DNA from 4 places in the Pseudomonas sp. B424 genome. Region 1 is predicted to be linked to each of the others. Evidence: predicted binding sites of a transcription regulator. Region 1 holds the regulator's gene; each other region holds the start of a gene.
The links. Region 1 encodes sigma-54, which starts transcription at its own class of promoters, with help from an activator protein. Its sites were predicted from a motif close to ANTGGCATNNANNTTGCTNT; they were not measured.

Region 1 (7,590 bases):
GGTGGGCTGGAGACCTTCAAGGAGAACTTCACGAAGGCCGCCCTGACCCGATTTGGCAGTGGCTGGGCATGGTTGAGCGTGACCCCGCAAAAAACGCTGGTGGTCGAAAGCAGTGGCAACCAGGACAGCCCGCTGATGAATGGCAACACACCGATTCTGGGGTTGGACGTGTGGGAGCACGCCTATTACCTGCGTTATCAGAATCGCCGTCCGGAATACATCAATGCGTTTTACAACGTTATCAATTGGCCAGAAGTTGCACGTCGCTACCAGGCGGCAACGGCCTAAGCCCACAGATAAGGATTCAGGCGGATTATGGGCACCCAACTATTGGCGGTCGGCGGCGTGAGGATGTTTCGCTATGCCCTGGGCACGCTATTGCTGTTGGCGGGCACGACGTTGCTTGTGTCCAAGGGGTTGGTCTGGCTGGATCTTGAGCCAAGAATGTTGCGGGCACTGCAGGGTGGGGCACTCTGTGCGCTGGGTACGGCCTTGGGCGCGGTGCCGGTGCTGGTCATCCGCAATATGCCGGTGGCGGTCAGCGACACCTTGCTGGGCTTTGGAGCCGGAGTGATGCTGGCGGCCACCGCCTTTTCGCTGATTGTGCCGGGTATTGCCGCGGCTCAAGGCTTGGGGTTGTCGCCCTGGGCCTCCAGTGGCCTGGTCAGCGCGGGCATCATGTTGGGCGCATTCTGTCTGTACCTGGTGGATCGCAAGGTTTCGGGGGGAGGGCCGGAAATATTCGTCAGTCGTCCTGGTGAGCCAGTCATCGCGCCGCGTATCTGGCTGTTTGTGATTGCGATTGTGGCGCACAACATTCCCGAAGGCATGGCGGTCGGCGTGTCGGCGGGTGGCGGTATGCCGGATGCGGATAGTCTGGCGATGGGGATTGCGTTGCAGGATGTTCCGGAGGGGCTGGTGATTGCGCTGGTTCTGGCGGGGGCAGGGATGTCGCGGGTCAGGGCCTTCTTGATTGGAGCGGCTTCCGGTCTGGTCGAGCCGGTATTTGCGGTGCTGTGTGCCTGGCTGGTGAACCTTGCCGAAGTATTGTTGCCGTTGGGGTTGGCCTTGGCGGCAGGGGCGATGCTGCTGGTGGTGACGCAGGAGGTGATCCCCGAGTCGCGCCGCAATGGTCACGACAAACTGGCGAGTCTGGGGTTGTGCGTCGGTTTTTGCCTGATGATGGTGATGGATACGGCGTTGGGGTAGGTTGCCGTAAATCTGACGTACCTGTAGCCGCTGCCGAAGGCTGCGGTCGATCGCGAAGCGGTCGCGCGCTATTGATAATGGTCCTGAGGACCTTATCGCGGCCTGCAGCAGCGGCTACAAACTGAATCTGCCACTGACTTACTCGCCTTCGTCGAAGAAGTTGTTGATCAGCTTGGCCAGCGCATCCAGTGCTTCCTGTTCTTTCTCACCTTCAGTCTTCAGGTGGATGATGGTGCCTTTACCTGCCGCAAGCATCATCATGGCCATGATGCTTTTGCCGTCGACCATTGATTCAGGTGTGCGTCCTGCTCTTATCTGACATGGATACTGACCCGCGATACCGACGAACTTTGCCGATGCCCGGGCGTGCAAGCCCAGTTTGTTGATGATTTCAATTTCCAGTGCAGGCATCGCAGGGTAGATCCTTCAAGTAAGGTCGCGGTGGCGAACCTGAACGTTCTTCAGAGTTTCTTGCAGGCACTTGCCCAGGCGTTCGGTCAGGTACACGGAGCGGTGATGCCCGCCCGTGCACCCAATGCCAATGGTCACATAGGCACGATTGCTTGCGGCAAAGCGGGGTAGCCACTTAAGCAGGTAGCTGGAGATGTCCTGGAACATCTCTTCAACATCCGGCTGGGCGGCCAAATACTCAGCCACCGGCTGGTCCAGCCCTGACTGTTCCCGAAGCTCGGGTTTCCAATAGGGGTTGGGCAGGCAACGAACGTCAAACACAAGGTCGGCATCCACCGGCATCCCGCGCTTGAAACCGAATGACTCAACCAGAAAGGCAGTGCCGGGCTCCGGCTTGTTTAGCAGGCGCAGCTTGATGGTGTCGCGCAGCTGATACAGGTTCAGATTGGTGGTGTTGATGGTCAGGTCGGCCAGGTCGGCGATCGGGCCGAGCAACTGGGTTTCGTCACGAATGGCCTCGGCCAGCGAACGGCTGGCGCTGCTGAGCGGGTGACGCCGACGGGTTTCCGAGAAGCGCTTGAGCAAGGTTTCTTCGTCGGCATCCAGGTACAGGACATCGCACTGGATATGACGGTTGCGCACTTCTTCAAGCAATTGCGGGAAACGAGACAAGTGACTCGGCAGGTTTCTCGCGTCAATCGACACGGCCACCAGCGGCTGTGCCAGTTCCGTGTGGATCAGTGCACGTTCCGCCAGCTCAGGCAGCAAGCCGGCTGGCAGGTTGTCGATGCAATAGAAACCGTTGTCTTCAAGGACGGCGAGGGCAGTGCTTTTACCGGAGCCGGAGCGTCCGCTGACAATGACTAAGCGCATGATTAATGACCGTTCTGTACGTCCAGAACAACCTGATACAACGCTTCGTTGCTGGATGCACTGCGCAGTTTTTCGCGCACGTCCTTGCGATCGAGCATGCTGGCGATCTGCCGGAGCAGTTCCAGGTGTGCATCGGTTGCCGCTTCGGGCACCAGCAAAACGAAAAGCAGGTCGACCGGCGCGCCATCGATGGCGTCGAAATCTATGGGGGCATCGAGGTGCAGCAAGGCGCTGACAGGCGACTCGCAACCCTTGAGGCGGCAATGGGGTATGGCGATGCCGTTACCAAAACCGGTAGATCCCAGTTTTTCACGGGCAATAAGGCTCTCGAAAACATCCTGCATTTCCAGACCAGGCACTTCGCGGCTGATCAGGTTGGCAATGTGTTCGAGTGCGCGCTTTTTACTGCCGCCCGGCGCGTTCACAAGGGAGCGGCCGGGGGTCAGGATACTTTCAAGTCGGATCATGGGTAGGGAGTATTAACGACCGGTTGCGCCCTGGAGCAGGCTTTGGGTCTTTTCCTTATGCTTTTTCAGTTGGCGATCAAGCTTGTCAGTGAGCAGATCAATGGCGGCATACATGTCGTCATGCTCGGCGTTGGCAACGACTTCTCCTCCATGGATGTGCAAGGTGGCTTCGATTTTCTGTTTCAGTTTTTCGACCGCCATCGTTACCTGTACGTTGGTAATCTTGTCGAAATGACGCTCCAGTCGGTCGAGTTTTTCGCCGATGTAAGCGCGTAGCGGTTCGGTGACTTCCAGTTGGTGTCCACTGATGTTGACTTGCATACAGTTTCTCCTTTGATGCCATTGCATAAAGCGGCAGGCCGAGCAGCCTGCCACTGAAACGCCGGGGTCCGTGGCTTACATCAAACGCTTGCGTTCGCTCGAAGGCGCTATCCCTAGGGATTCGCGGTACTTGGCGACGGTGCGACGGGCTACCTGAATACCTTGTGCCTCCAGTAAACCAGCGATCTTGCTGTCACTCAACGGCTTTTTCTGATTTTCAGCGGCAACCAGTTTTTTGATGATGGCACGGATGGCGGTGGAGGAGCATTCACCGCCTTCGGAGGTGCTGACGTGGCTGGAGAAAAAGTACTTGAGCTCATAAATGCCGCGCGGGGTATGCATGAACTTTTGTGTGGTAACCCGGGAAATGGTGGACTCATGCATGCCGACCGCTTCTGCAATGTCATGCAGCACCAGTGGCTTCATGGCTTCGTCGCCATACTCCAGAAAACCGCGCTGATGCTCGACGATCTGAGTCGCCACTTTCATCAGGGTTTCGTTGCGGCTTTGCAGGCTTTTGATGAACCAGCGCGCTTCTTGCAGCTGGTTGCGCATGAAGGTGTTATCGGCACTTGTGTCGGCGCGGCGCACGAAGCCTGCGTACTGCGGGTTGACCCGCAAGCGTGGTACGGACTCCTGGTTAAGCTCTACCAGCCAGCGCTCGTTGTCCTTGCGTACGATCACGTCAGGCACGACGTATTCAGCTTCGCTGGACTCGATTTGCGAGCCGGGGCGCGGATTGAGGCTTTGCACCAGCTCAATGACCTGGCGCAGCTCATCTTCCTTGAGTTTCATGCGGCGCATCAGCTGGCTGTAGTCGCGCGCACCCAGCAGGTCGATGTAGTCCGTGACCAGGCGTTTGGCTTCGTTCAGCCAAGGCGTCTTGGCCGGGAGCTGGCGCAGTTGCAGGAGCAGGCACTCGCCCAGGTTGCGTGCGCCAATACCGGCCGGTTCGAATTGCTGGATGCGGTGCAAAACGGCTTCGATTTCATCGAGCTCAATGTCCAGTTCCGGGTCGAACGCCTCGAGAATTTCTTCGAGGGTTTCGTCCAGGTAGCCCTGGTTGTTGATGCAGTCGATAAGGGTCACACCGATCAGGCGGTCGGTGTCGGACATCGGCGCCAGGTTCAGTTGCCACAACAAGTGGCTTTGCAGGCTTTCACCGGCAGAGGTGCGGGTGGTGAAGTCCCACTCGTCATCGTCGTTGCTTGGCAGGCTGCTGGCGCTGGTCTGGTAGATGTCTTCCCAGGCCGTGTCGACAGGCAGCTCATTGGGGATGCGGTCGTTCCAGTCGCCTTCGTCCAGGTTATCTACAGTCGGCGCTGATTCCTGGTAAGTGGGTTCCTGAATGTCGGCGTTGGGTTTTTGCTCGATGTTGTCGGCCAGTGGGTCTGCATTGTCGAAGTCGTCGCCTTCTTCCTGGCGTTCGAGCATCGGATTGGACTCCAGGGCTTCCTGGATTTCCTGTTGCAGGTCGAGGGTCGACAATTGGAGCAGGCGGATGGCCTGTTGCAGCTGAGGTGTCATTGTCAGCTGCTGGCCCATTCTCAGGACTAGCGATGGTTTCATGGCAGGGGCTTAACACCTTATTCGCCGGCGCGCATGGCGCCATCCACTACAGGGGCGCGTGCGCGCCAAACATAAGCAAATTATATGCCTGAAACCGGTGCGTTTGCCTAGGGGTGTTCTGAATTAGTTTGTTTGCTGCGAAATCAATTCAGGGCGCCCGATCGGGCGCCCGGGTAAAACAAGCATGCGGGCTTTGTGCGGGTAATGGCACTTTGGCAGTGCAGGGGTGCGCCTGGCCTTACAGGCGGAACTCGTGGCCCAGATACACTTCTCTCACCAACTTGTTGGCCAGAATCGTTTCAGCATCGCCTTCAGCGATCAATTGACCGTCGTTAACGATATAAGCGGTTTCGCAGATATCGAGGGTTTCACGAACGTTGTGATCGGTGATCAGTACGCCAATGCCTTTGGCTTTGAGGTGGTAGATGATTTGCTTGATGTCGCCGACCGAGATCGGGTCAACGCCGGCAAAGGGTTCATCGAGCAGGATGAACTTGGGCGCGGTGGCCAGTGCGCGGGCGATTTCTACCCGGCGACGTTCGCCACCGGACAGGCTCATGCCCAGGTTGTCGCGGATGTGGTTGATGTGGAACTCCTGCAACAGGCTTTCCAGCTCTTTGCGCCGACCTGCCTTGTCGAGCTCCTTGCGCGTTTCAAGGATCGCCATGATGTTGTCGGCGACCGACAGCTTGCGAAAGATCGAGGCTTCCTGGGGCAGGTAGCCAATACCGGCGCGTGCACGGCCGTGCATCGGCTCGTGGCTGACATCCAGGTCATCGATCAGTACGCGACCCTGATCGGCATGTACCAGGCCCACAATCATATAGAAGCACGTGGTTTTGCCCGCGCCGTTGGGGCCGAGCAAACCCACGATTTGCCCGCTGTCGATCGACAGGCTGACATCACGAACTACCTGACGGCTCTTGTAGCTTTTGGCCAGATGCTGGGCTTTCAGAGTTGCCATTACTGGGCCTTCTGCGGGTCGGTTTTCTTCTTGGGCTGGATCACCATGTCGATGCGCGGGCGAGGTGCAGTGACCTGGCTACCATTGGCGCGACCGGCGTTGGCGACTTGTTTCACCGTGTCGTAGACGATTTTCTCGCCTTCGGTGGTGTTGCCGTCGTTGATGACTTTAGCCTTGTCGATCAGCACGATGCGATTTTGCGGCGCATGGTACTGAATGGTGACGGCATAAGCCTGAACCGGTTTCGGGTCAGTGGCCTTTTGCAATTGCTCGAAGTAAGCCAGGTTGCCGACGGAAGTCACCACGTCGATTTCGCCCGCGGGATTGCGCGTAATGGTCACGGTGTTGCCGGTGATTTTCATCGAGCCCTGGGTGATGATCACATCGCCCTTGTAGGTGGCAACGCCTTGCTTGTCATCCAGCTGCGCTTCGTTGGCCTGGATGCGGATAGGCTGTTCGTTGTCGTTCGGCAGAGCCCAGGCGCTCACGCTTCCCAGTGCTGCGCTCAAACCGAGCAATAAAGGGAGGGTTTTAACGAGACTCATACTGTCCTCTTACGTTGGACAGCAGGTCCATCCTGCCGTCTTTCAAATATGCTTTCATTCCCTTGCCAGTAGTTACGCCGCCAGCGCCGTCGATTCTAACGTCTCGCTCGGTCTGCGCATATTGCTTCTGCGGGAATACAGTCATGCGGGTACTGGTGATAATCGTCGTGCGGTTCTTTTCGTCGGTGCGGGCTACGCGCACCGAATCGATCAGCTCAACCTCGGTACCGTCCGGGTTGACTTCACCGCGCTCGCTCTGGACGTGCCAGGGGAATGCGGTGCCCCGGTACATCTGCAGGTCCGGGCGAGTCAACAGAGTGACCTCGGATGCCTTTAAATGTTCCAGCTTGTCAGAGGTCATTTCGTACTGCAGCTTGCCGTCCGGCAAGAACTGCAGGCTGCGTGCGTTGGTGGCGTAATAGTCGATAGCGTTTTCATCGACAGCCGCAGACGGGGTGTCGAGAAAGCGTTCCGGCCTGATATTCCAATAGCCAACCGCTGCAAACAGCGAGGCTATGATCGCGAACAACAGAATGTGGCGAATCTTTTTGCTCAGCATACAAAGCTCTATAGGTAGGCGGCGTGAGCTGCGTCCAGGCTGCCTTGGGCACGCAGGATCAACTCGCAGAATTCGCGGGCGGCGCCTTCGCCACCGCGTGCCTGTGTAACGCCGTGGGCGTGTTGGCGCACAAAGCTTGCGGCATTGGCCACGGCCATGCCCAGGCCGACTCGACGGATAACCGGCAAGTCAGGCAGATCGTCCCCCAGGTAGGCAACCTGTTCATAGCTTAGGTTGAGTTGGCCAAGAAGCTCGTCCAATACGACCAATTTATCTTCCCGACCCTGATACAGGTACGGAATGCCGAGGTTTTGTGCGCGGCGTTCGACCACTGGGGTTTTACGGCCGCTGATGATTGCAGTTTGCACCCCCGCGGCCATCAGCATCTTGATGCCTTGACCGTCGAGGGTGTTGAAGGTCTTGAACTCGCTGCCATCTTCGAGGAAGTACAGGCGGCCGTCGGTCAGCACGCCGTCAACGTCAAAAATGGCAAGCTTGATGTCTTTGCCGCGCTTGAGCAGGTCCTGGGTCATTACATCACTCCTGCGCGTAGCAAGTCGTGCATGTTCAAGGCACCGACGGGGCGGTCTTCCTTGTCGACAACAACCAGCGCGCTGATTTTGTGGTCTTCCATAATTTTCAGGGCTTCGGCTGCCAGCATGTCGGCCCGGG
Region 2 (7,590 bases), on a different contig from region 1:
GCACTCGCTGGGCCCCGAAGGTCTGCGCAAGGCCGTGGTGGTGGTGGCGCCGGCCAATGAATCGCCGCTGATGCGGCTCAAGGCCGCAGAGCTGTGCCACAGCATTGCGGCCTACTTTCGCGACCAGGGCAATGATGTGTTGCTGCTGGTTGACTCCCTGACACGCTATGCCATGGCGCAGCGTGAAATAGCCCTGGCGCTGGGCGAGCCTCCGGCAACCAAAGGCTATCCGCCTTCGGTTTTCGGCATGCTGCCGGAGCTGGTTGAAAGCGCCGGTAATGGTGAGAGTGCCGAAGGTAGCCTGAGTGCGATCTACACAGTACTGGCCGAAGGCGACGATCAGCAGGACCCGATCGTTGACTGTGCCCGGGCGATTCTGGACGGGCATATCGTGCTGTCGCGCAAACTGGCCGACATCGGTCATTACCCGGCCATCGATGTGGCGGCGTCAGTGAGCCGCTGCATGAGCCAGGTGGCGGACCGCAAGCACCTGAATGCGGCGCGTTCCTTCAAGGAATACAGCAGCGTTTATGACGGCATCAAGGACCTGATCCCGCTGGGTGGCTACACGCCGGGGATGGACCCGGGCACGGATCGCGCGGTCAAGCTGGCGCCCAATATCGAGCGCTTCCTGCGCCAGGATGTGGGGGCCAGCGCCGAGCTGGGCCTGAGCATCGACACCCTGCAGAGCATCGTCAAATGACGGTTGTTAACCAGGGACCAGAGCGATGAAAAACCGGATCAATGTACTCAACCGGCTGGCGCAGTTACGCCATATCCAGATGCGTCAGATCATGGGCCGGGTCAGCTACCAGCAGAATCTGTGTGAGCGTTATCGTAATAACATTGCCGCCCTCAAACGGTTGTGCGGCTTCACCAGTGCCACCACCACGCCCTTGCAACGCCACAACCAGCAGCAGTACAAGGCCACGCTGCATGCGATGACCAACTTGCAGGTTCGCGAGCTGAAACTGGCCGAGCAGACCCTCAGCCGTATCCAGGACGAACTGCAGCACGTGGTGCGCCAGGAGAAGGTTCTGGCTCAGGTGATCGACGAGAAAATGCGCATTTGGCAAGCGACCCTGGCGCGGCAGGAACAGAAAATCCAGGACGGGCTGGCCAGCCAGACCTGGTGGCGGAACAAGGCTCAGGAAGTATTTATTTAAATTGTTGGCGACTGGACTTAAGTCGCCCCGGCAAAGGGTCGCCTTTGCTCAGTATCACCCAGTTCTGGAGCGCATCATGGAAATCACACGACAGCCTGTCATCAGTTTTACCCCTTCTGCCGAGCGCCCGGTTTCAGGCAGCAGTGAGCGCACCGGCAGCGGTCCCGTGACGCCAGTCAGCGCCCCCGCAGCGGTCAAGCCAGGGCTGGAGCAAATTCACTCGGCACTGGGGCAATTGCCACAAGTGGACCTGGACAAGGTCGCCACCCTCAAGGCGGCACTGGCTGCAGGCTCGCTCACCAGCGACAGCGCCTCGCTGGCCAGCGCCATGCTCAACTATCACCGTGGTGAGCGGTGAGTCAGCGTGACCAGTTGCTGAAGGTTGTCGAGCAGGATGTGCACGACGACCTGACAGGCTTTGCCCGGTTGTACGAGTGGATGGGGCGTCTGCAAGTGGCGCTAATGGCCCGCGAAACCGTCACCATTGCTGAGGCCAACGGCCATATTGCCGCGCTGATGGATGCCGCCAGTGCGCGTGCGCGACGCCGCAGCCGAGTGCTGGAGGTATTTCGCCTGGGGGCTGATACCCGCGCGATGGAAAGCCTGATCGGCCTGTACGAGCCCGTGCGCCGTGGGCACCTGGACCAGGCCTGGAAAACCCTGATTGCCAGTGTCGAGCGCTGCCGCGACCTGAATGAGCGCAACGGCAAGCTGCTGGCGATGCACAGCGAGATCTTCCAGCAACTGGCCCGGCAAGACACGGCACAGGTTTATTCCCCTTCGCTTTAGCCGCCCGACCGGGTGGCAACCCGCACGTTATGTCCCGGGCGGTGCCTTTACCGCAGTGATCCATCCCCCAAGTCCGAGTTTTCCATCGGGGTTAATCAACCCCCCCGTTCCGGTCGCCTTTGACACTCAGGCCCCGGGGCTTTGCTGCGGGTCAGGGGGGCGGAAGCAGTTTTTCCACCCGCGGGTATACGCCGTGCTCAAAGCGGAAGCCGTACTTCTCGAATAAATAAAAAAATCCTTATAAAACAATGAATTAAAAGTTGGCATTGGTTTTGCTATCTACCTGAAGAGGAGCGATCACACATGGCAATCGATACAGACTACATCCAGACCCAGGCAAAACATCTCGCCAAGTATGAAGTGCAGCGGGAGTTGATGCAGGCCGAGCGCAATGAAAAGAAGTACAAGGCGCAGTTGGCCGCCGTGACGCAACTGGACACTGCACTCAAGGCATTGGGTACGGCAGTGAAGGGGCTCAAAGGCACTGATAAAAGCATGCTGATCAACGCCGCCACGTTCAGCAAGGAAGGCATGGCCAGCGCAACCCTGGGCCCCAGCGCGAAGGAAGGCAGCTACCAGTTTTTTGTCGAGCAATTGGCGAGCCGGCATCAGGTCGCCCTCAGTGGGCTGGGCAGTAATGCCGCGGACTCGGGCAGCCTCTACATCAAACAGGATGGTGTGGAATTTGCGGTTGACCTGAGTGCTGGCGACAGCAATGGCGATGGCAGCTTATCCCAGGAGGAGCTGGCTTCTGCGATCAATGGCCACCCCGATAACAAGGGCGTGAAAGCCACTCTGGTACGCAGCGGCGGTGAAGTGACGATGGTGTTGACCGCCGAAAAAACCGGCGAGCAGAACGCGATCCAATTGCGTACCGATGCCACGGGCAGCGCGCTGGAAACCAGCCTGATCAACCCGCAAGTACTGTCCGAGGCCAAGGACGCGATTGTCTATCTGGGGGCTGACGCTACCAGCGGCATGAAGCTTCAGCAAAGCTCCAATACCTTCAAGGACATGATCGATGGCGTCAGCATGACGTTCAACAAGGTGCATCAGGCCGGTGATGAGCCACTGGTGGTGAACATCAATCGCGACCAGAAAGCGACCAATGACAAGCTCAATGAGTTCATTAGCGCGATCAACGCATTGCTGGGCACCTTTGACAGCCTGACCTCGGCGGGTGGTGAAACAGAAGGGCGCGGTGTGCTGGCAGGAGACTCGGGCATTCGTGCTGTGGAAGCGATGATCAACTCGGTGCTGCGTACCCCGTTTGACGGCATCACGCTGATGGAGTTCGGGATCCTGGCGGACTCCAAAGGCAAGCTCAAAGTGGATAACAAAGCGTTCGAGAAAATGCTCGACGCCCACCCCGATGCCTTTGAAAAGCTGTTTTCGGGACGGGACAACCTGATCGACACCCTGGACAAGAAACTCGCGACATACACCAGCGGCAGCACCGGCTCGATGAAGGCCCGCAAGGACAACCTCAACAGCATGCTGCAGAAGATCGACGTCAAGTATGAGGAACTGGAAAGCAAGTACCAGAACCATTACCAGCGCTACGTCAAACAGTACACGCAGATGGCGCAGATCATGGCGTCAATGGAACAAACCTTAGGCATGTTTGGAAATAGATAATGAATGAAAGCTATGACGGGTACCGTGCAGTCGACCTTGAAGTTCGAGTGTGTTCGGCCTCGCCCTACGAACTGGTGCTGGTGCTGTTTGATGGCCTGCTCGACGAGTTGAGTCGAGCACGCGGGCACATCGAAGCCCGGCATTACGAACTCAAGGGAAAGTCGCTGGAAAAGTGCATGAACATTCTCAACGCACTCAACAGCACCCTTGATTACGAGCAGGGCGGCGAACTCGTGCACGACCTGTCACGGCTTTACGATTATTGCCTGCACCGTCTGGTGGAGGTCAGTGTGTCGCTGTCGGTAACCAGTATCGACGAAGTCGTGCACCTGCTTGGGCAAGTGCGTGAAGGCTGGGAAGGTGTGCATGCCACACGCAGCTGATTTGCGCCGCCTGGCGCACTTGCGGCAATCGCTCGCCCAGGCCTTGGCCCAAGAGGACTGGGCGCGGATCCACAAGATTGACCTGCTGATCCGTGAGGGCTTGCAACGCTTGGGCGAGAGCGGTGAGTTTACCCCCCGCACCCTGGCTGAACTGGCACCACTCCAGGCCTTGCATGGGCAGGCATTGCAAGCCTGCTCGCGCGAATGCAAGCGCTTGAGTGACCTGCTGGGTAGTCATACCGAACATCAGGAAGGGCGCCTCGCCTATTCCCTGACAGACAGCGTGCAGGTGGAGGGTTAGGCATGGGCATTTCCATTTCTATGCCTGGCGGCTTCGGCGCGGCCCTGGAACAGAACAGCCTGCCCCTGGACAGCAGCTTGCCGGCGGACGAGCTGTCCCGGGTGCTCTATGTTCAACAGCCCGAACTTGAACCGCAATTGCCTGTGCCTGTGCCAGAAGCTGATGCGTTGGCCAGTGCCGAGCCGCAGCAGGCCCGGGAACTGGAGGTCGCCGAACCGGTGCTTGATCCGGCGCTGGAATCCGTGGACCCGCAACAGTGGCTCAGCATGATGTTGAGTCAGCAAGCCATACGGTTACAGGCCCGGGATGACGCCGGCAAAACGCCTTCCGGCGTGCCTGGCGAACGTTTGCTGGCTCGCATGGCACCTGAGCCCCGGGACCCGGCTCCTGTCCTTGAATCACGCAGAGTGTTTGAAGCCCCTTTGCCGGTCCAGTCCGGCCCTGACGCAGAGTTCGAGCATCCGGGGACGGGCGTCGGCCCAAGGCTGCCGGTTCCCGCTGCACCAGCGGTCAGCACGGGTGAGAACCCTTGGGTTGCGGCTACAGCTACGGCAACAGCAACAGCAACAGCTGTGGTGGCAGGCTCGGTCGAACCCCTGTCGAGCACTGAAGTGTCTGCCCCGACAACCTCGTTGCCGGGCAGCAGCACGACGGCTGAACCGGTGCTTGAGCGCGGGCTCAAGCTGGCGGCGCCGCAGGCCCGTTGGGGAGAGCAGATGCTGCATGCTTTGCGCGAGACCGTCGAGGTACAGGTCCAGCAACGCTTTCAGCAGGCCACGATCCGCCTCGACCCACCCGAGCTGGGGAGCCTGGAGATTTTTATCAGCCACGAAAACGGGCGCCTGAGTGTGCACATTTCGGCGGCCCAAACCGATGTGGCGCGTTTGATCGCGACCACCAGTGAACGCTTGCGCCAGGAACTGGTGGAGCAGAACACCTTGCAAGTGCAGGTTCAGGTTTCCAGCGATTCCCAGGGGCATTCGCAACGGGAGCAGGGCCGGTCTGCGCGTGAACCGAGCATCGCCGATGCCATGGCTGAAGCCGAGGGCAGCGCTGTTTCGCCCAAACGGCAAGACAGCGGCGTACTGGTGACTGTTTAACCCGACAAACAGCCTGCTGTGAGTCGCCCCTGAAACTGATCTACAAGTGGATTGAAATTTTTCATGTTGATGTCGCGTGTCATTTTATTAGTAGTGGGGCTTAACACGGCCATTACCGTTGGCGCGGTGGTGTTGGGCTATTTGCATCTGTCTCCGGCGCTTGCCTCCAGTTCCGCGCTTGCGGACGGGCCTAAACAAATATCCGACTTTACGTTTTATCCGGTTGAAAAAATTGTGATGAACCTGCCGGGAGAAAAGCGCGAGCGCTACGTTGTGCTCGACCTGGCCTTGCAGGCCGACGCCAAGGTATCAGGCAGCACCTTCAAGAATATTGAGCCGTTGGTGCGCAGTTCGGTAATCGCTTCACTGTCCCGGCTCAAGTTCAGCGAGCTGCGGCTGTTGGCCGTTGCCGATGTCCAGAGCCGGATAGAAGCACAGTTGAAACAGGACTTCGCGAGCAAGGGCATGGAGGTGCCGTTCACCAGTGTGCTTGTCAGCAAGCTCCTGGCGCAGTAATCGCACTATGAACAACGATCGTTTGGCCGATTACGGCCCGGGCAGCGCTGACCACTGCCCGCAAATGCTGGCACCGGGTGTGGAGCAACACTGGATGCTGCAGTACTTGCCGCTGGTCAAGCGCATTGTCAATCAGCTGTCTTTGCAGGCCAGTCATGCGCTGGACCGTGAAGACATGGAGCAGATTGGCCTGATGGGTCTGTTACAGGGGTTGCGCCGCTATGGCACCCCGGATGAGTGTTTTGGACGTTTTGCAGCATTGCGTATTCGCGGGGCGATTCTTGATGAGTTGCGCCGCATGGACTGGCGTCCCCGGCTGGTGCGTCAGCAGGCGCACAAGGTTCGCGATGCCCTGCGCAGCCTGACCCGTCAGCTGGGGCGCCAGCCCAGGGACGAAGAGGTGCTCAAGGCCACAGGCCTGAACGACACCCAGTACCAGGCTTATCTCCAGGCGGAAGCGGCAGAAGCCATCGAAAGCCTGGATGTGCTGCTGCTCGATGGCCATCGCGATTTTCAACAGTCAGGGGCAAGCATTGAAGAGCGGGTGCTCAGTGAGCGCCTGCTAATTCAGGCCCTGGACTGCCTCAACGAGCGTGAGCGTCTGGTGCTGACGCTTTACTACCAACATGAGTTGAGTCTCAAGGAAATCGGCCTGGTGCTCGAAATCAGCGATGCCCGGGTTTGCCAGTTGAGCAAGCAGGCTATTGATAAGGCTCGTCATTTTTTAACCAAGAGTAATTGAACGTGCAGAAAATTTTAGGTGCATTAATCATCATTGGCTGTGTGCTGGGTGGTTTTGCCATCGCCGGTGGCACCTTGTCGGTACTGTGGCAGCCCTCCGAGCTGTTGATTGTGGTCGGGGCCGCGCTGGGCAGCCTGATTATCGGCAACCCCAAGGAAGTGCTGCTGGAAATGTGGTACCAGGCCAAGGGGATCTTCTCGTTTCGCCGACGTGGCGAAGAGTTCCAGCGCGAGCTGCTGATGCTGCTCTATGAACTGCTCGAAACCGTGGAGGCCGGCGGCCTGAAGGCGCTCGATGCTCACATCGAAGAGCCGGAACAGAGCGATCTGTTCAGCAAGTACCCGCTGATTCTTCAGGAAAAAAACCTGATGGCGTTTATTGCCGACAACTTCCGGTTGATGGCCATGGGCAAGATCTCAGCCCACGAACTGGAAGGTTTCCTTGAGCAGGAACTCGACGCGATGCACGAAGCGCTGTTGCTGCCGTCCCGGTCCCTGCACAAGGTCGGTGAAGCCATGCCGGGGTTCGGAATTCTGGCGGCGATTTTGGGGATCATCATCACCATGGACAGCATCGGCGGTTCGGTCGCCGAAATCGGTGTGCACGTGGCCGCTGCCCTGGTGGGGACTTTCCTCGGGATTTTTTTCTGCTATTGCCTGTTCGAACCGATCAGCAATGCGATGGCCCAGCGCGTCCGTACAGAGTTGTCGGCACTTGAGTGTGTGCGTACCACTCTGGTGGCGCATCTGGCTGGCAAACCGACGCTGCTGGCAGTGGATGCCGGCCGCAAACTGATTGAGCAGGACGTTAAACCGGCCTTCAAGCATCTGGAAACCTGGGTGACCAACTACGAGGACCGACGCGATGAGGAGGCGTAACGAAATAAGTGATCAGATTATTATCAAACGCCGCAGCAAGCGTGGGCACCAAGAAGTGCATAGCGGGGCATGGAAGG
Region 3 (7,590 bases), on a different contig from region 1:
CCTGGCTGTAAGCGCGGTGCCTGTTGAGCATCGAAGTGGTACCGCGTGCGTCATACAGCGACGGAGCTTCGCCGCCGTGCAGAATGCGCAGCTGGTTGGCCGTGATCGACTGTTGGGTCTGGATCGATTGGCCGTTGAGCAGGTTGGCGGCCTGGCACCGGGCCAGCAACTGGCTCAGCACATCGCTTTGGCTGAGCAGTTGAGCGCCCACGCTTGAATGGCTGGCAAGGCTTTCGAGGCCGCTGCGGTTGGTGGCCAGGCCGAGGCTTGCCAGGATCTCGCTGCGTTTGCGGCCATGCTGCTCAAGCAGAATGATCAACGAATGCTTGCGTGCCAGGATGTTCTCCAGCACCTGCATGTCGCGGCCTTTAAGGGCGATGGACTCGTCCTGCAACAGGCCGAGCAGTTGCTCGGCGGGGGCGAGGTCATCATTGATCAGTTGCAGTAAATTTTCGTCGTGCATAAGACCCCAGGATTAAGCGTCCAAAAGCCTGGCACTGGCCACGTGGGCCTAGCGCTGGGCTTCCATGTTCAGCAGTTTGCTGGCGACCTGGTTGCTGTCGACTTTGTAGCTGCCATCGGCAATGGCCTGTTTGAGTTCGGCCACACGGTTTTTGTCGACCACGGGTTGGTCACGCAACGAGTCGCTGATCTTCTGCAACTGTTGAGCCTCTTGGCTGAGGTGTACAGATTCCCCGCTCGGGGCGCTGGCGCCGGTTTGCTCAGGGCTTTTTGCAGGGGCCGCTTGCGTGGCGCTGCCTGCTTCCTGACTGCGCGTACTGCCGGTCAAGGGCGGTGCGCTGTTGAGACGACTGAAGTCGATGACCATAACGGAAAACCTCGGGGTATTTGGACGCTTGCCATGTTTTCGGCCATACCCGGAAAAACTTTAGGCTCGATTAATCATGGCTTCACACAGAACTGTACTGATCTGCGTCAAACATACAGTGTAGGAAAGCAGGGAAACTGATGCCAACTTTCCTACAATGCCACTTCAACTTGCCCGGGTGCAGTCACTCGCGCCCGGATCACGCGCTTGGAATTCAGGTTTTTCACCCGGATCTGCTCGCTAAGGCCGCCGTCAGACAGCGCTTCGCCGGGCATCTTGACACTTAATGTGCCGCTGCGGGCGCTGATCACCACATGCTCGCCCTTGCGCACCGCGGCAGCCTGCTCCAGATGCGTGAGTGTCAGCACTTGATCGGTCACCATGGGGCGCAGCAATTTTTGCCCGACCGCCAGTTCGGTCGCGGTCAAATACCCCTGGTTGATCAGGCTGATATCCCGCTCGCGCAGGCTGACATCGGCGTAGTCGATCACCATGCCGCGCTTGAGCGGGTGAGTCACGGTGACGACATTACGGAACAGCTTGACCTGGGCCGGAACAAAGATGGTCCACGGCGAGAGCCCTTCGCAACGGATGCGAACGATGACTCGGCCCATGGGTTGTGCCGGGCTTTCGAGGGTGGCTGTCAATTCCTTGTCGCAATGGGCCAGGCGCAGGCGCGGGTCCAGATTGTTGACCTGGATCTGATATCGTCCCTGCGTCTGGCTGGTGGCCAGATAGTCTTCGACGGTGAATTCAAGAAAGCCTTGGGTCACGCCGATAAGCTGATCAGGCGATGTAAACGCGTCAGCATGGCTATAAGTGCACAGGCCCGTCAGACCGCCGACCGCCAGGACGCTCAGGCAGCAGCGGCGCAGGGTCTGGCGAAAAAGCCGGTGGCAGGAATTTGTCGTTTTTGCGTTCATGGCCGATAAAAAAGCAAGCCCCGTGCCGTTTACCGGGTAATGCGTGTCGAAACTTAAAGTTTTAAGAGGAGCTGAGTATGGCTGGGGTGATGGATGCGGTTAACCAGCGCACTCAACTGGTCGGGCAAAACCGCCTGGAGCTGTTGCTGTTTCGCCTGGATGGGCCACAGCTTTACGGGATCAATGTGTTCAAGGTCAGGGAAGTGCTGCAATGCCCGAAACTGACCATGATTCCCAAGTCCCATCCCGTGGTGTGCGGTGTGGCGAGCATTCGCGGCGCGACCATCCCGATTCTCGACCTGGCGATGGCCACGGGCTCGGGGGCCCTGAAAGATCAGAGCAACCCGTTCGTGATCATCACGGAGTACAACACCAAGACCCAGGGTTTTCTGGTGCGCTCGGTCGAACGTATCGTCAACATGAACTGGGAAGATATTCATCCGCCACCCAAGGGGACCGGCCACGACCATTACCTGACGGCCGTGACCCGGATGGACGACCAGCTGGTCGAGATCATCGATGTTGAAAAGGTGCTGGCAGAAGTTTCGCCATCGCCCGAAACCATCACCCAGGGCGTGGTCGATGTCGAAACCCGCAGCAAGGCGCTGTCATTGCGGGTGCTGACCGTCGACGATTCGTCGGTGGCGCGCAAACAGGTTGCCCGTTGCCTGCAAAGCGTGGGCGTTGAAGTGGTGTCGTTGAACGACGGCCGTCAGGCGCTGAATTACCTGCGCAAGCTGGTGGAGGAGGGCAAGGACCCGTCTGAAGAGTTTCTGATGATGATCTCGGACATCGAGATGCCGGAAATGGACGGTTACACCCTGACAGCTGAAATCCGCAACGACCCGCGGATGCAAAACCTGCACATCATTCTGCATACTTCGTTGTCCGGGGTATTCAACCAGGCGATGGTCAAAAAAGTCGGTGCCGATGACTTTTTGGCCAAATTCCGGCCTGATGACCTGGCATCCCGGGTAGTTGACCGGATCAAAGCAGCAGACCAAAGTCAGGGCCAACCCCTGGCGGTCAAAACGATTTAAGAGGCAGGACATTTGTCGACGGCTAATTTGGATTTTGAACAGTTCCGGGTTTTCCTGGAAAAAGCCTGTGGCATTTTGCTGGGTGAAAACAAGCAGTACCTCGTCTCCAGCCGGCTCAACAAGCTGATGGAACAGCAAGGTATCAAGTCATTGGGCGAGTTGATCCAACGTATCCATAGCCAGCCGCGCAGCGGGCTGCGCGAGCAGGTGGTCGATGCCATGACCACCAACGAAACCCTGTGGTTTCGCGATACCTACCCCTTTGAAGTGTTGAAGAACAAGGTGCTGCCCGAGCAGATCAAGGCCAGTCCGGGTCAGCGCCTGCGTATCTGGTCGGCAGCCTGTTCTTCGGGGCAGGAACCCTACTCGCTGTCGATGGCGATTGATGAGTTTGAGCGCAGTAACCTGGGGCAGTTGAAGGCGGGCGTGCAGATTTTTGCCACTGACCTGTCCAGCTTGATGCTCAACACCTGCAGAACCGGCGAATACGACAACCTGGCGATTGGCCGGGGCCTGTCGCCGGAGCGTTTGCAGCGCTATTTCGACCCCAAGGGGCCGGGGCGCTGGGTGATCAAGGCACCGATCAAAAGTCGTGTCGAGTTCCGCCCCTTCAACCTGCTGGACAGCTATGCAGGCTTCGGCAAGTTCGACATCGTGTTCTGCCGCAACGTGCTGATCTACTTCTCGGCAGAGGCGAAGAAAGACATCCTGCTGCGTATTCACAGCACCTTGAAGCCGGGCGGGTATTTGTTCCTGGGTGCCTCCGAGGCGCTCAACGGATTGCCGGATCACTATCAGATGGTCCAGTGCAGCCCGGGGATTATTTACCAGGCCAAGTAAGCAAAACGGGAGCCCTGGATGGCTCCCTTTTTGTAGCCGCTGCCGAAGGTTGCAATGTGGCGCGTAGCGCCAGCAAAGCCTGCTGCTACCCAATCTCGAAAACGACACGAACGCCCCTTGCCGTAAGGGCGAAACCTGTATTTTAGTTAAACGCGAATGCTGGATATGTACCCGGTATCGCAGTTACTGACACAGCGTACATATCCATTCGATGCGCCACGGCTTTCTACGGGTTTCGCCCTTACGGCGAGGCACTTTTTCCAAACGCCGAAAAAGTACCCAAAAAGGCTTGCCCCGGCGTACGGCCTTCGCTGCGCTCAGGTGTCCCTCGCGCAGGTACGCTCCGTGGGCACGCCGTGACGGGCCATCCATGGCCCAACACGGCTCTCCCGGCATCCATGCCGGGAGACCCACTGCGCAGAACCTCCACTCGGCCTCCCGAAGGGGCCGGTAGATCAAAAGCAATGCCCGCCGAGGCGGCCGACCGGCCGGCCTGTTTGGCGGCGAGGTCTGCGAGACTCGCACATCTCCTCTGTGGGAGCGGGCTTGCTCGCGATGCAAGCGGCGCGGTATTTGAGTTGAATCGCGCCGATGCCATCGCGAGCAAGCCCGCTCCCACAAGGGGTTGTGCAGTTTCAAGCCTTAACCTTTGTTTTTGCTGTAGCCACGGGATTAATCAAGCGACACGAACGCCCCTCACAGGAGGCTGAACGCAGGTGCTGTTCTGGGGGAGCCTGGGCGACCTCGGCCGTATGGCAGGGCAAGGACTTTTTGGTTCCTTTTGGGTCCTTCCAAAAGGGACTCGCCGTAAGGGCGAAACCAATATTTCAGTTAAACGCGGATGCCGGATATGTACGCGGTGGTTCTGTTGTTGCAGCTGTTAAATAACTGCCTTTACAGCGTACATATCCATTCGATACGCCACGGCGTTAGATCTGCCGCCCACACAAACCTGTACCCCCCCCCCTCCAAAGCGGCAGAAAAGCGGCAGTCAGCGGTCAACCGTTGCCGCTTTTCTGGCATTGCCGCCTCCCTCGCCCCTCCCAAAGCCTTGAAATACGGCTCTGTGCCAACTGGCACGGGGTTTGCTCTGTTCATGTCATGTAGAACCTGAATCACATCCTCAGGTCAGCCCACAAAGGTTTTTCGACATGAGCATCAGCTTCGATAAAGCGCTTGGTATCCATGAGCAGGCACTGGGCTTTCGCGCCCAGCGCGCTGAAGTACTGGCCAACAACATCGCCAACGCCGATACCCCGAACTACAAGGCTCGGGACCTGGATTTCGCCTCTGTGCTCGCTGCGCAGAACGACAAGAATCAGAGCGGCACGTTTGCGCTGAACAAGACCAACACCCGCCATATCGAAGCCCAGGGCCTGAGCAGCGGCGACGAGTCGCTGTTGTACCGTACGCCGATGCAGCCGTCGATCGACCAGAACACCGTGGACGCTCAGATCGAGCAGTCAAACTATGCAGAGAATGCGGTCAACTTCCAGGCCAGCTTCACCCTGCTCAACAGCAAATTCAAAGGGCTGATGTCGGCCCTGCGCGGGGAGTAACCCATGTCTCTAGCCAGTGTTTTCAATATTGCCGGTAGTGGCATGAGTGCCCAGACCACGCGCCTGAACACCGTCGCCAGCAACATCGCCAACGCCGACACCGTGTCGTCGAGCATCGATCAGACCTACCGCGCCCGTCACCCGGTGTTTGCCACCATGTTTCAGGGTGCGCAAAGCAGCACCGGCGACTCGCTGTTCCAGGACCAGGACGGCGCCGGTCAAGGCGTGCAAGTGCTGGGTGTGGTCGAAGACCAAAGCGAACTCCAGGCCCGTTACGAGCCAAACCATCCTTCTGCCGACGCCAAGGGTTATGTGTACTACCCCAACGTCAACGTGGTCGAAGAAATGGCCGATATGATTTCCGCCAGTCGTTCGTTCCAGACCAACGCCGAGCTGATGAATACCGCCAAAACCATGATGCAGAAGGTTCTGACCCTCGGTCAGTGATAAGGGGCGACACAAATGAGTGTGACCGATACCACCAGCGGCATGACCCTTAACCAGGTGCTTGCCAACTCCGCCCAGGTCAGGACCACCGACAACAGCGTGGGTGCGGCAACCAAAGGCGTGACCGGCAGCTCGGCGCTGGGCAAGGATGCATTCCTGCAACTGCTGGTCACCCAGCTGAAAAACCAGAACCCGCTGGACCCGCAAGACAACACCGCGTTCGTCGCCCAGCTGGCGCAGTTCAGCAGCCTGGAAGGCATCACCACCCTCAACGATACGGTCAACTCACTGTCGGGTGGCCTTCAGTCCTCGCAGGCGTTGCAGGCGTCGTCGCTGGTGGGTCGTTCGGTGATCGTGCAAACCAATGAAGCCTATGTGGACCCCGCCAGCGGCAAGCCATTCAACGGCACCGTGGTGGTAAAGGACGCCGACTCCAAGCCCGTCATCACCATCACCGATGCGGACGGTGAAGTGGTCCGCACCCTCGAGATGGGCAGCCAGAAAGCCGGTAACGCGGACTTTACCTGGGACGGCAAGGACGACGACGGCGTGCTGCTGGACAAGGGCTCGTACACCTTCACCGCGTCGAGCAAAAACGATACCGGCACCACGGCGCTCACCACCTATCTGCCCGCCACGGTTAACAGCGTGACGCTGAGCAAGACCGGTGGCGAGATCATGCTCAACCTCGCAGGCCTGGGCAGCATTGGTATGTCCAAAGTCCAGACCATTGGCCTCTAAGCCCACTCATACGCCTCAAGGAGAGAAACATGTCATTCAATATCGGCCTTAGCGGCCTCTATGCGGCGAACAAACAGCTCGACGTGACCGGCAACAACATCGCCAACGCCGCGACCACAGGCTTTAAAGCCTCGCGCGCAGAGTTTGCGGATATTTATTCGGCGAGCAAGCTGGGCATCGGCAGCAAGACCATCGGCAGCGGCGTCAACCTGGCAGCGGTCTCGCAGAACTTTGGTCAAGGCTCAGTCAACAACACCGGCAACCTGCTGGACATGGGGATTCAGGGCAGCGGCTTCTTCGTGCTGAGCGACAACGGCTCCCTGAGCTACACCCGTGCCGGTACGTTCAAGTCCGATAAAGACGGCTATGTGACCAGCTCCGATGGCACTGCACGCTTGCAGGGCTATGGCGTGGATGCGAACGGCGATATCGTCAACGGCGTGTTGACCGACCTGCGCATCGACACCTCGAACCTGGCGCCCAAGCCCACAGGCTCGGTAACGTCGGAGATCAACCTGAACTCCAGCAGCGATGCGATCGATCAGACCAAAGTCCCGTTCGATCCCACCGTAGCCACCAGCTACAACAAAAAATTCTCCACCACCGTCTACGATAGCCAGGGCAATGCGCACCCGATGGATCAGTACATGGTGAAGACCGGTGCCAATACCTGGAGCTCTTACACCCTGATCGACGGCCGTAACCCAGATGGCACTTTGCCGACGGGTCAGGGCTCCACGCCTCCAGTAGCCTCGACCATGGAGTTCGATTCGGCCGGTGCGCTGACCAAGGTCACGCAGCTCAACCCGGTCAAGGACCAGCTTGAAAACACGCTGGTGGTCAGTGGCTGGAAACCGGGTGCCATGATCAACGGCAAGTGGGACGGCAACGGTGCCGAGGCCAAAGACGGTGGCATCGTCATCAACATGGCCAAAACCACTCAGTACAACACCGACTCCTCGCGTAACCCGCCGACCCAGGACGGCTACGCCACCGGCCAGATCAACAACCTGACCATCGACGGTTCGGGCGTGATGTTCGCCAACTTCAGCAACAACCAAAGTCGTGCCATTGGCCAGATCTCCCTGGCCAGCTTCACCAACGAGCAAGGTTTGCAGCCGGTGGGCGGCACGGCCTGGAAAGAAACGTACTCCTCGGGCATGGCCGGCTACGACGCGCCGAAAATCGGCAGCCTGGGCGCCATCCAGTCC
Region 4 (7,590 bases), on a different contig from region 1:
ACAATCGCGGTGCGCCCCAGTTCATTCATCGCAGGTGCCAGCACATCGTCGCGATAGCGCAGCAGGCCGCCGATTTTGCCGCCGCTGATCACCGAGGTCACCTCGGACTTGGACTGCGCGTAGTTGATCTGAACGCTGTACTGGCTTTTATCGACCTGGCCCGGCTCCACCGAGAGGGTGTTGGACATATTGCCCTGCACCAGCGCCTGGCCGGTGCCCAGGGTAATGTCATACACGTTGTCATGTTCCTGAACCGTCACCCCCACCAGCTCATTGAGGGTGCGCACCGCTTCGTTGCGCGCATCCAGCAGGTTGTTCGGGGTGTTGCCGGCAGTCGTCGCCTGGGCAATCTGCTTGTTCAGCGAGGCAATGGTGGCCGAGTGCTGGTTGACCATCGAGGTCAAGGTCTCCAGCTGGCTGTTGATGCCTTCGTTCTGCTGGTTGAGCTGGGACGAAATAGAGTTGAAACGGTTGCTCAGGGTTTGCGCATTGGTCAGCAGCAACTGGCGCGCCGACATGTCACCTGGGGCGCTGGCGGCGGTCTGCAAGGATGAGAAAAAGCTGCTGAGGGCGGCCGAGACGCCGGTGTTTTTATCCGACAGCAGTTTGTCGACCGAGCCGATCTGATCCAGGTACGCCTGGGCATCGCCATTGAGCGAGGTGGTGGTTTGCAACTGGGCGTCGAGGTAGGCGTTGTAGACGCGGCGCACGTCGGCCAGGGTGGTGCCGGTGCCGATAAACACCCCGCCCACCTGTTGCGAGGCGCCACTGCCCTGGACGATTTGCTGACGCGAATAGCCCGAGGTATTGGCGTTGGCAATGTTGTTGCCCACGGTGGCCAATGCGCCCTGACTGGCGTTAAGCCCCGACATCCCGATGTTGATCAAACTCGCCATGATTCAAACCTTATAAATTCGTGAGAGAACCCGTCGAGGCGTAGCTCTGGTAGGTTTTCATTTGCTTGGCTATCTGCGAAATCTTGCTCGCGTACTCAGGGTCGGTCGCGTAACCGGCCTTCTGCAATTCGCGTACAAACTGCTCCGGTTTATCGGCCGCATTGAGCACTTCTTTATAACGATTGTTGCTCTGCAACAGCGTCACCAGATCGTGGAAGCTGTCTTGATAGGAATCGTAGGAGCGGAAGTCCGCCGTTTCCTTGACCATCTGCCCGCCCTTGAACTCGCTGGTGATGGCCCGCGCCTGGGCGCCCTGCCAACTGCCGGTGGCCTTGATGCCGAACAGGTTGTGGCTGCTGCTGCCGTCCTGCTGGCGCATCACCGATTTGCCCCAGCCGGTTTCCAGTGCGGCTTGCGCCACCAGATACAGCGGATCGACGCCAATGCGGTCGGCCGCCTGCTGCGCCATCGGCAGCATGGTGGCGACGAAGGCATCCGGCGATTCGAAGGCTTGCTTGGCCGGTGCCAGCGGTGGTTGCGCCACGGCCCGGCCATAAATCTGCATCCGCCCTTGCGCACCCGACGCGCTGAGCATCGGCTGGCGACCGCCCTTGAGCACCGCATCCAACCCCGGCGACGTACGCCCCGGCACTGCACCGATGTTGAGGGTTGAGCGCGCCGGGTCGGCTGACGGAACAATCCCGGCCAGCAAGCGGTCGGTCAGCTTGGTCGGCAACGCCAGACGCCGCTGGTTGAGCATGGCCATGTCATTTTTGTGCCCGCCCTCTGCCGCGCTCGGCGCGATGGCGACCCGCGAGGCCCACAACTGACGCTGGCCACTGGAGCGGACAAAGGGGCTGTCGACCGGGGTGGCGGCCGCCGGGGCTTTGGCTTCGGCAGTCAGCGCGGTGGTGGCCGCAGCCTCCCCCGGCACTGCGGATTTGTTTTTCGACATCTGACGCATCAACACGTCCGCCAGGCCGATGCCGCCGCCCTGCCGGGACAGGGTCACCGACAGCTGCTGGTCGTACATTTCCTGATACTGCTTGGCCGCCGGGGTGTTGAGCGGGTTGTCCTTGCCCAGTACTTCGTTGGCCGAACGCATGGACTTGAGCATTTCGTTGAGGAACAGCGACTCGAATTCCTGCGCAACCTTGCGCATGTTGCCTTCGCTTTCACGGTCGCCAACCTTCAGGTTGTTCAGCCGATTAAGGTCGGTGAACGCCCCGGAATCGCTGCCACTGACCACACCGCTCTTACGCATATCCATGACGTCGGCCTCAGATCACGATCAAGTCGGCTTGCAGCGCGCCGGCCTGTTTCAGGGCTTCGAGAATCGCCATCAAGTCGCTGGGCGCAGCCCCCACCTGATTCACCGCACGCACGATTTCGTCCAGCGTGGTGCCCGGGCCGAACTTGAACATCGGCTTGGCTTCTTGCTGGGCATTGATCTGCGAGCGCGGTACCACGGCGGTCTGGCCGTTGGACAGCGGGCCCGGCTGGCTGACGATCGGGTCTTCGGTGATGGTCACGGTCAGGCTGCCGTGGGTCACGGCCGCAGGCGATACCTTGACGTTCTGGCCGATCACGATGGTGCCGGTGCGCGAGTTGATGATGACCTTGGCCACCGCCTGCCCGGGGTCGACCTCGAGGTTTTCCAGGATCGACAGGTAGTCGACCCGCTGGCTCGGGTCCAGCGGCGCGGTGACGCGGATCGAGCCGCCATCAATGGCCTGTGCAACGCCCGGGCCCAGGTAGTCGTTGATCTTGTCCACCACGCGCTTGGCGGTGGTGAAGTCCGAACGATTGAGGTTCAGGGTCAGGCTGTTGCCCTGGTTGAAACCGCTGGGCACTGAACGCTCAACCGACGCGCCGCCAGGGATACGCCCGGCCGACGGTACGTTGACGGTGATTTTGGAACCGTCACGGCCTTCGGCGTCGAACCCGCCCACCAGCAGGTTGCCCTGGGCGATGGCGTACACATTGCCGTCTATGCCCTTGAGGGGTGTGAGCAACAGCGTACCGCCACGCAGGCTTTTGGAGTTGCCGATGGAGGACACGGTAATGTCCACCACCTGCCCCGGCTTGGCAAACGCCGGCAAGTCGGCACTGATGGACACCGCCGCGACGTTCTTGAGCTGCACATTGCCCGAACCCGGCGGCACCTTGATGCCGAACTGCGACAGCATGTTGTTGAAGGTTTGCAGGGTGAACGGGGTTTGCGTGGTCTGGTCGCCCGTGCCGTTAAGCCCGACCACCAGGCCATACCCGATCAATTGGTTGGAACGCACGCCAGAAATGCTGGCGATGTCTTTCAGCCGCTCGGCGTGGGCGCCCAGGGAGGCCGACAACAGCAACACGGCTGCCAGCAAATGCTTGAGGTTGGGCATGTGGGCCATCACTAAAAAGGAAACAGCGGGCTAAGGAAGAAGCGGTCAAACCAGCCCGGCTGACTGGCATCGGCAAAGGAGCCCGTCCCGGAGTAGGTGATGCGCGCATCGGCCACACGGGTCGAGGACACGGTGTTGTCGGTGGAGATGTCGTCCGCGCGCACCAGGCCGGCAATGCGTACCAGTTCGTCGCCGGTGTTGAGGGTCATCCACTTCTCGCCGCGCACGGCGATGATGCCGTTGGGCAGCACGTCGGCCACGGTCACGGTGATCGAGCCGGTGAGGCTGTTGCCCTGCCCCGCCTTGCTGTCGCCCTTGGTGGCACGGTTGCCGCTGTAACCGGCATTGAGGCTCAGGTCACCACTGCCCAGCGGGTTGTTGGTGGTCAGGCCGCTGCCGAACAACGAGGTCAGGCCGATGCTGGTGTTGCTGTTTTTACCGATGGCCGAGTTGGCGTTTTTGCTCGCCTGGGTCTTCTCGTTCAGGGTAATGGTAATGATGTCGCCAATGCGGAACGCCTTGCGGTCGCTGTACAGGTTCTGCTCAAAGCCGGCCTGGTAAATCGAGCCGTTGTTGGCCGCTGCCGGCAGCGGCGTGCGCGGCAGGACAGGGGCGTAGTACGGATCGTTCTGGCGCGGTGGCGGGCTGACACAGCCCGCCAGGAATGCAATGCCGCCCAGGGCCAGAACAGAAAACAAGCGTTTCATGAGCTCTCCTACGCGATTACAGATTTTGCGTTACGAACGACAACATTTGGTCAGCGGTGGAGATCACTTTGGAGTTCATCTCGTAGGCGCGCTGGGTGGTGATCATGTTGACCATTTCTTCCACAGTGCTGACGTTCGACGTCTCGAGCATGCTTTGCATGGTCAGACCAAAGCCGTTCAGGCCGGGGGTACCGATTTGCGGCGCGCCGCTGGACGCGGTCTCAAGGAACAGGTTGCCGCCCTGGGACTGCAAGCCCGCCGGGTTGATGAAGTCGGCGGTCTGCACGTTGCCGATCACCTGGGCTGCCGGGTTGCCGGAAATCGTCACCGACACGGTGCCGTCCTGGCCCACGGTGAAGGTCTGGGCATCGGCGGGCACCACAATCGCCGGTTCCAGGGCAAAGCCGTTGGCGGTGACGATCTGGCCGTTGGAGTCCAGGTGGAAGGTACCGTCGCGGCTGTAGGCCGTGGTCCCGTCGGGCTGCATGATCTGGAAGAAACCACGGCCATTGATGGCCATGTCCAACGGCTGGTCGGTGGTTTGCAGGCTACCGGCGGCGAAGTTCTTTTGCGTGCCGACGATGCGCACCCCGGTCCCCACTTGCAGGCCTGACGGCAGCTCGCTGTCCTGGGTCGACTGGGCGCCTGGCTGGCGTTTGATCTGGTAGAGCAAGTCCTGAAACTCGGCGCGATCACGTTTGAAACCGGTGGTCGACACGTTGGCCAGGTTGTTGGAAATGGTCGTCAGGTTGGTGTCTTGTGCAGCCAGACCTGTTTTTGCAACCCAAAGTGCCGGAAGCATGGTGCTCTCCTCGCGCGCCGGTTTTTCGGCGCTACGTTCAAGTAATTAGCTGATGGACAAGACCCGAGTCATGGCCTGGTCGTCTTCTTTGGCGGTGTTCATCATTTTGATGTGCAGCTCGAACTGCTTGGACAGGGCCAGCACCGAGGTCATCTCATCGACGGCATTGACGTTGCTCGCCTCCAGAAACCCCGAGACCACCTGCACGTTGGCATCGGCCTGTGCCGGCTGACCATCGTTGGTGTGGATCAGGCCGTCCAGGCCCTTGCTCATGGTTTTCAGGTCCGGCTGGACCAGCTTGATGCGGTCCACTTGCGCCATCACCCGCGGGCCTTCGCCCTGGGCACGGATGCTGATGGTGCCGTCCTGGCCGACTTCGATTTGCTGCTGGGGCGGCACCGCAATCGGCCCGCCATTGCCCATGATCGGCATGCCGTTGCCAGCTCGCAGAATGCCCAGGGCATCCACGTTCATGCTCGCGGTACGCACATAGGCTTCGCTGCCGTCGGGCGCCTGCACGGCCAGCCAGCCATCGCCGGACACGGCCACATCCAGATCGCGCCCGGTTTCAACCATGGCACCGGGAGTGAAATCGGTCGCCGGGCGTTCGGTCAGGGCAAAGGCGCGCGCCGGAAAGCTGTCGCCAAACACCGGCATCGAGCGGGCCTGTTCCAGGTCACGCTGAAAACCGTTGGTCGAGATGTTCGCCAAATTGTTGGCATGGGCCTTTTGCGCCAGTGCGTTCTGACTGGCGCCGGTCATTGCCACATAAAGGTACTTGTCCACAGTCTTTCCTCTGTCTGACGGACGCTTGCCGCCCACCGCTGTACTGCGGTGACTAAAGCAATTTGCGCACCAACTTTATTTTGACGGTGGGAAAGGCCGGTTTGACCGGGCTGGAGGGAGATTGGGGGATGAGGCGAGAAAGGGAAAAGACGTCAATACGGCGGGGTTCTGCCGGTAGCGGCAAGGCATGGTCTGCCAGACAACGCAAAACCTGTGGGAGCGAGCCTGCTCGCGAAGGCCGTTCGCGAGCAGGCTCGCTCCCACGGTTCTACTGCTTCGTCTTGAGAATGTCGTGCTCACGCAATTTGTTGGCGATGGTGGTGTGGGAAACCCCCAGACGCTTGCCCAGCAACCGGCTGCTCGGGTGCTCGGAATACAGTTGCTCCAGCACCGCCTTCTCGAAACGCCCGACAATCTGCTCCAGCCCGCCTTCCAGCGAAAACTCCCCCAGAGGCTGGCGCACGCCGTAGTCCGGCAGGCGGATATGCTCGGCCTTGACCACCCCGCCATCACAGAGCGACACCGCCTGAAACAGCACGTTCTCCAGTTGGCGCACGTTGCCCGGCCAGTGGTAGTGGCTCAGCCGGTCCATCGCGGCAGGCGCCAGGCGGGGCAGCGGGCAACCGATTTGGCGGCTGGCCTGATCCAGGAAGTGCTCGACCAAAGGCTCCAGCCCGTCCAGGCAATCGCGCAGCGGCGGGATATGCAGCGACAACACGTTGAGCCGATGGTAAAGGTCCTGACGGAACTCACCCCGGGCGCACAACTCGGACAGGTCGACCTGGGTGGCGCACATTACCCGCACGTCGAGGTACACCTCTTCATCGCTGCCCACCCGCCGAAAGCAACCATCCTGCAAAAAGCGCAGTAGCTTGACCTGCAAACGCGGGCTCATTTCGCCTACGCCATCGAGAAACAACGTACCGCCCGCCGTCAGCTCCAGCAGGCCGAGCTTGCCTTCGGCCCGTGCACCTTCAAACGCCCCGGGGCCGTACCCGAACAGCTCGGTTTCGGCCATCGACTCGGGCAGCCCTGCGCAGTTGAGTGCCATCAGCGGCGACTGGCCACGAGGGCTGGCCAGGTGACAGGCGCGGGCCAACAGTTCTTTGCCGGTACCGGTTTCGCCTTCTATTAATAGCGGCGCGTCCAGTGGTGCCATGCGCCGGGCCTCACGCACTACGGCGGCCATGACCCGGGAGCTTTGGAAGATGCTGTCAAAACCGCGCAACTCCTGCTTGCGCACGTTGTAGATCTGCTCGCCCACACGGTCGGCACGGTGCAGGGTCAGGACAGCGCCGGCCATGGCCTCGCTTTCATCGTGTTCCAGTTGCAGCGGCGCGATATCGGCCAGGTACACCAGCCCCTTGATCTTGACCCGCAAGCCGTTGATCCGCGACTTGTTGGCCCGCACCAGCTCGGGCAGGTCGAAGTCTTCGGCATAACGCGACAGGGAAATGCCCGGGACTTCATCGACCCGCACCCCGAGCAACTGCGCCGCTGCACGGTTGGCGGCAACGATGCAGCCCCCCATGTCGATGGACAGCACCGGAAACTCCAGCGCCCCGAGCAAGGCATTGAGCTCCATATGCCGGCGTTCGCTGGGCATCAAGCCTACGCGTTTGACCCCAAATACCCCGGCGATGGTTTCAAATTTCGGGCGCAAGGCCTGGAATTGCAGGTTGATCAAATTCGGGCAGTACAGGTAAATCGCGTTGCCCTGGTCACCCCCGACCTCCCCCCGTTTCACGTTGATGCCATAGGCAACCAGCAGATTGAGAATGTCGCGAAGGATACCAATCCGGTTTTGGCAGTGGACTTTGATACGCATGGGCAGGGCTCGGGAATAACTGAAAATAGAAATCTAATGTGGGAGCGGGCTTGCTCGCGATTGTATCGCCGCGGTGTGCCAGACAAATCGCGCAGCCTGCATCGCGAGCAAGCCCGCTCCCACAAGGGAGTTGTTTTTGCCCCGGAGAGCATTTCATCGTCACGATTTTGTGACAGTTTTG

Region 2: fliD (flagellar filament capping protein FliD) is a predicted target of sigma-54. The motif match lies at 2,215-2,234, and genes of this name have one in related genera.
Region 3: flgB (flagellar basal body rod protein FlgB) is a predicted target of sigma-54. The motif match lies at 4,705-4,724, and genes of this name have one in related genera.
Region 4: ACZRMS_RS08050 (flagellar basal body rod protein FlgF) is a predicted target of sigma-54. The motif match lies at 5,636-5,655, and genes of this name have one in related genera.

The regions. Positions count from the first base shown of each region.
Region 1 covers NZ_JBUZTL010000009.1:85,920-93,509, forward strand. Annotated here, with positions in the region: gene ACZRMS_RS13115 (superoxide dismutase) at 1-288, shown strand, start outside; gene ACZRMS_RS13120 (ZIP family metal transporter) at 316-1,209, shown strand; gene ACZRMS_RS13125 (HPr family phosphocarrier protein) at 1,348-1,620, opposite strand; gene rapZ (RNase adapter RapZ) at 1,636-2,493, opposite strand; gene ptsN (PTS IIA-like nitrogen regulatory protein PtsN) at 2,496-2,960, opposite strand; gene hpf (ribosome hibernation-promoting factor, HPF/YfiA family) at 2,973-3,281, opposite strand; gene ACZRMS_RS13145 (RNA polymerase factor sigma-54) at 3,357-4,850, opposite strand; gene lptB (LPS export ABC transporter ATP-binding protein) at 5,089-5,814, opposite strand; gene lptA (lipopolysaccharide transport periplasmic protein LptA) at 5,814-6,359, opposite strand; gene lptC (LPS export ABC transporter periplasmic protein LptC) at 6,346-6,918, opposite strand; gene ACZRMS_RS13165 (KdsC family phosphatase) at 6,927-7,451, opposite strand; gene ACZRMS_RS13170 (KpsF/GutQ family sugar-phosphate isomerase) at 7,451-7,590, opposite strand, start outside.
Region 2 covers NZ_JBUZTL010000020.1:73,261-80,850, forward strand. Annotated here, with positions in the region: gene fliI (flagellar protein export ATPase FliI) at 1-703, shown strand, start outside; gene ACZRMS_RS20045 (flagellar FliJ family protein) at 729-1,166, shown strand; gene flgM (flagellar biosynthesis anti-sigma factor FlgM) at 1,243-1,524, shown strand; gene flgN (flagellar export chaperone FlgN) at 1,521-1,955, shown strand; gene fliD (flagellar filament capping protein FliD) at 2,259-3,593, shown strand; gene fliS (flagellar export chaperone FliS) at 3,593-3,976, shown strand; gene ACZRMS_RS20070 (hypothetical protein) at 3,960-4,277, shown strand; gene ACZRMS_RS20075 (flagellar hook-length control protein FliK) at 4,280-5,377, shown strand; gene ACZRMS_RS20080 (flagellar basal body-associated FliL family protein) at 5,441-5,893, shown strand; gene ACZRMS_RS20085 (FliA/WhiG family RNA polymerase sigma factor) at 5,901-6,635, shown strand; gene motA (flagellar motor stator protein MotA) at 6,638-7,513, shown strand; gene ACZRMS_RS20095 (OmpA family protein) at 7,500-7,590, shown strand, end outside.
Region 3 covers NZ_JBUZTL010000012.1:29,066-36,655, reverse strand. Annotated here, with positions in the region: gene ACZRMS_RS15305 (flagella synthesis protein FlgN) at 1-463, opposite strand, end outside; gene flgM (flagellar biosynthesis anti-sigma factor FlgM) at 512-829, opposite strand; gene flgA (flagellar basal body P-ring formation chaperone FlgA) at 982-1,752, opposite strand; gene ACZRMS_RS15290 (chemotaxis protein CheV) at 1,830-2,792, shown strand; gene cheR (protein-glutamate O-methyltransferase CheR) at 2,805-3,632, shown strand; gene flgB (flagellar basal body rod protein FlgB) at 4,784-5,191, shown strand; gene flgC (flagellar basal body rod protein FlgC) at 5,195-5,638, shown strand; gene flgD (flagellar hook assembly protein FlgD) at 5,654-6,379, shown strand; gene flgE (flagellar hook protein FlgE) at 6,409-7,590, shown strand, end outside.
Region 4 covers NZ_JBUZTL010000004.1:270,385-277,974, forward strand. Annotated here, with positions in the region: gene flgK (flagellar hook-associated protein FlgK) at 1-896, opposite strand, end outside; gene flgJ (flagellar assembly peptidoglycan hydrolase FlgJ) at 907-2,166, opposite strand; gene ACZRMS_RS08035 (flagellar basal body P-ring protein FlgI) at 2,177-3,286, opposite strand; gene flgH (flagellar basal body L-ring protein FlgH) at 3,298-3,993, opposite strand; gene flgG (flagellar basal-body rod protein FlgG) at 4,010-4,795, opposite strand; gene ACZRMS_RS08050 (flagellar basal body rod protein FlgF) at 4,841-5,581, opposite strand; gene ACZRMS_RS08055 (sigma-54-dependent transcriptional regulator) at 5,850-7,409, opposite strand.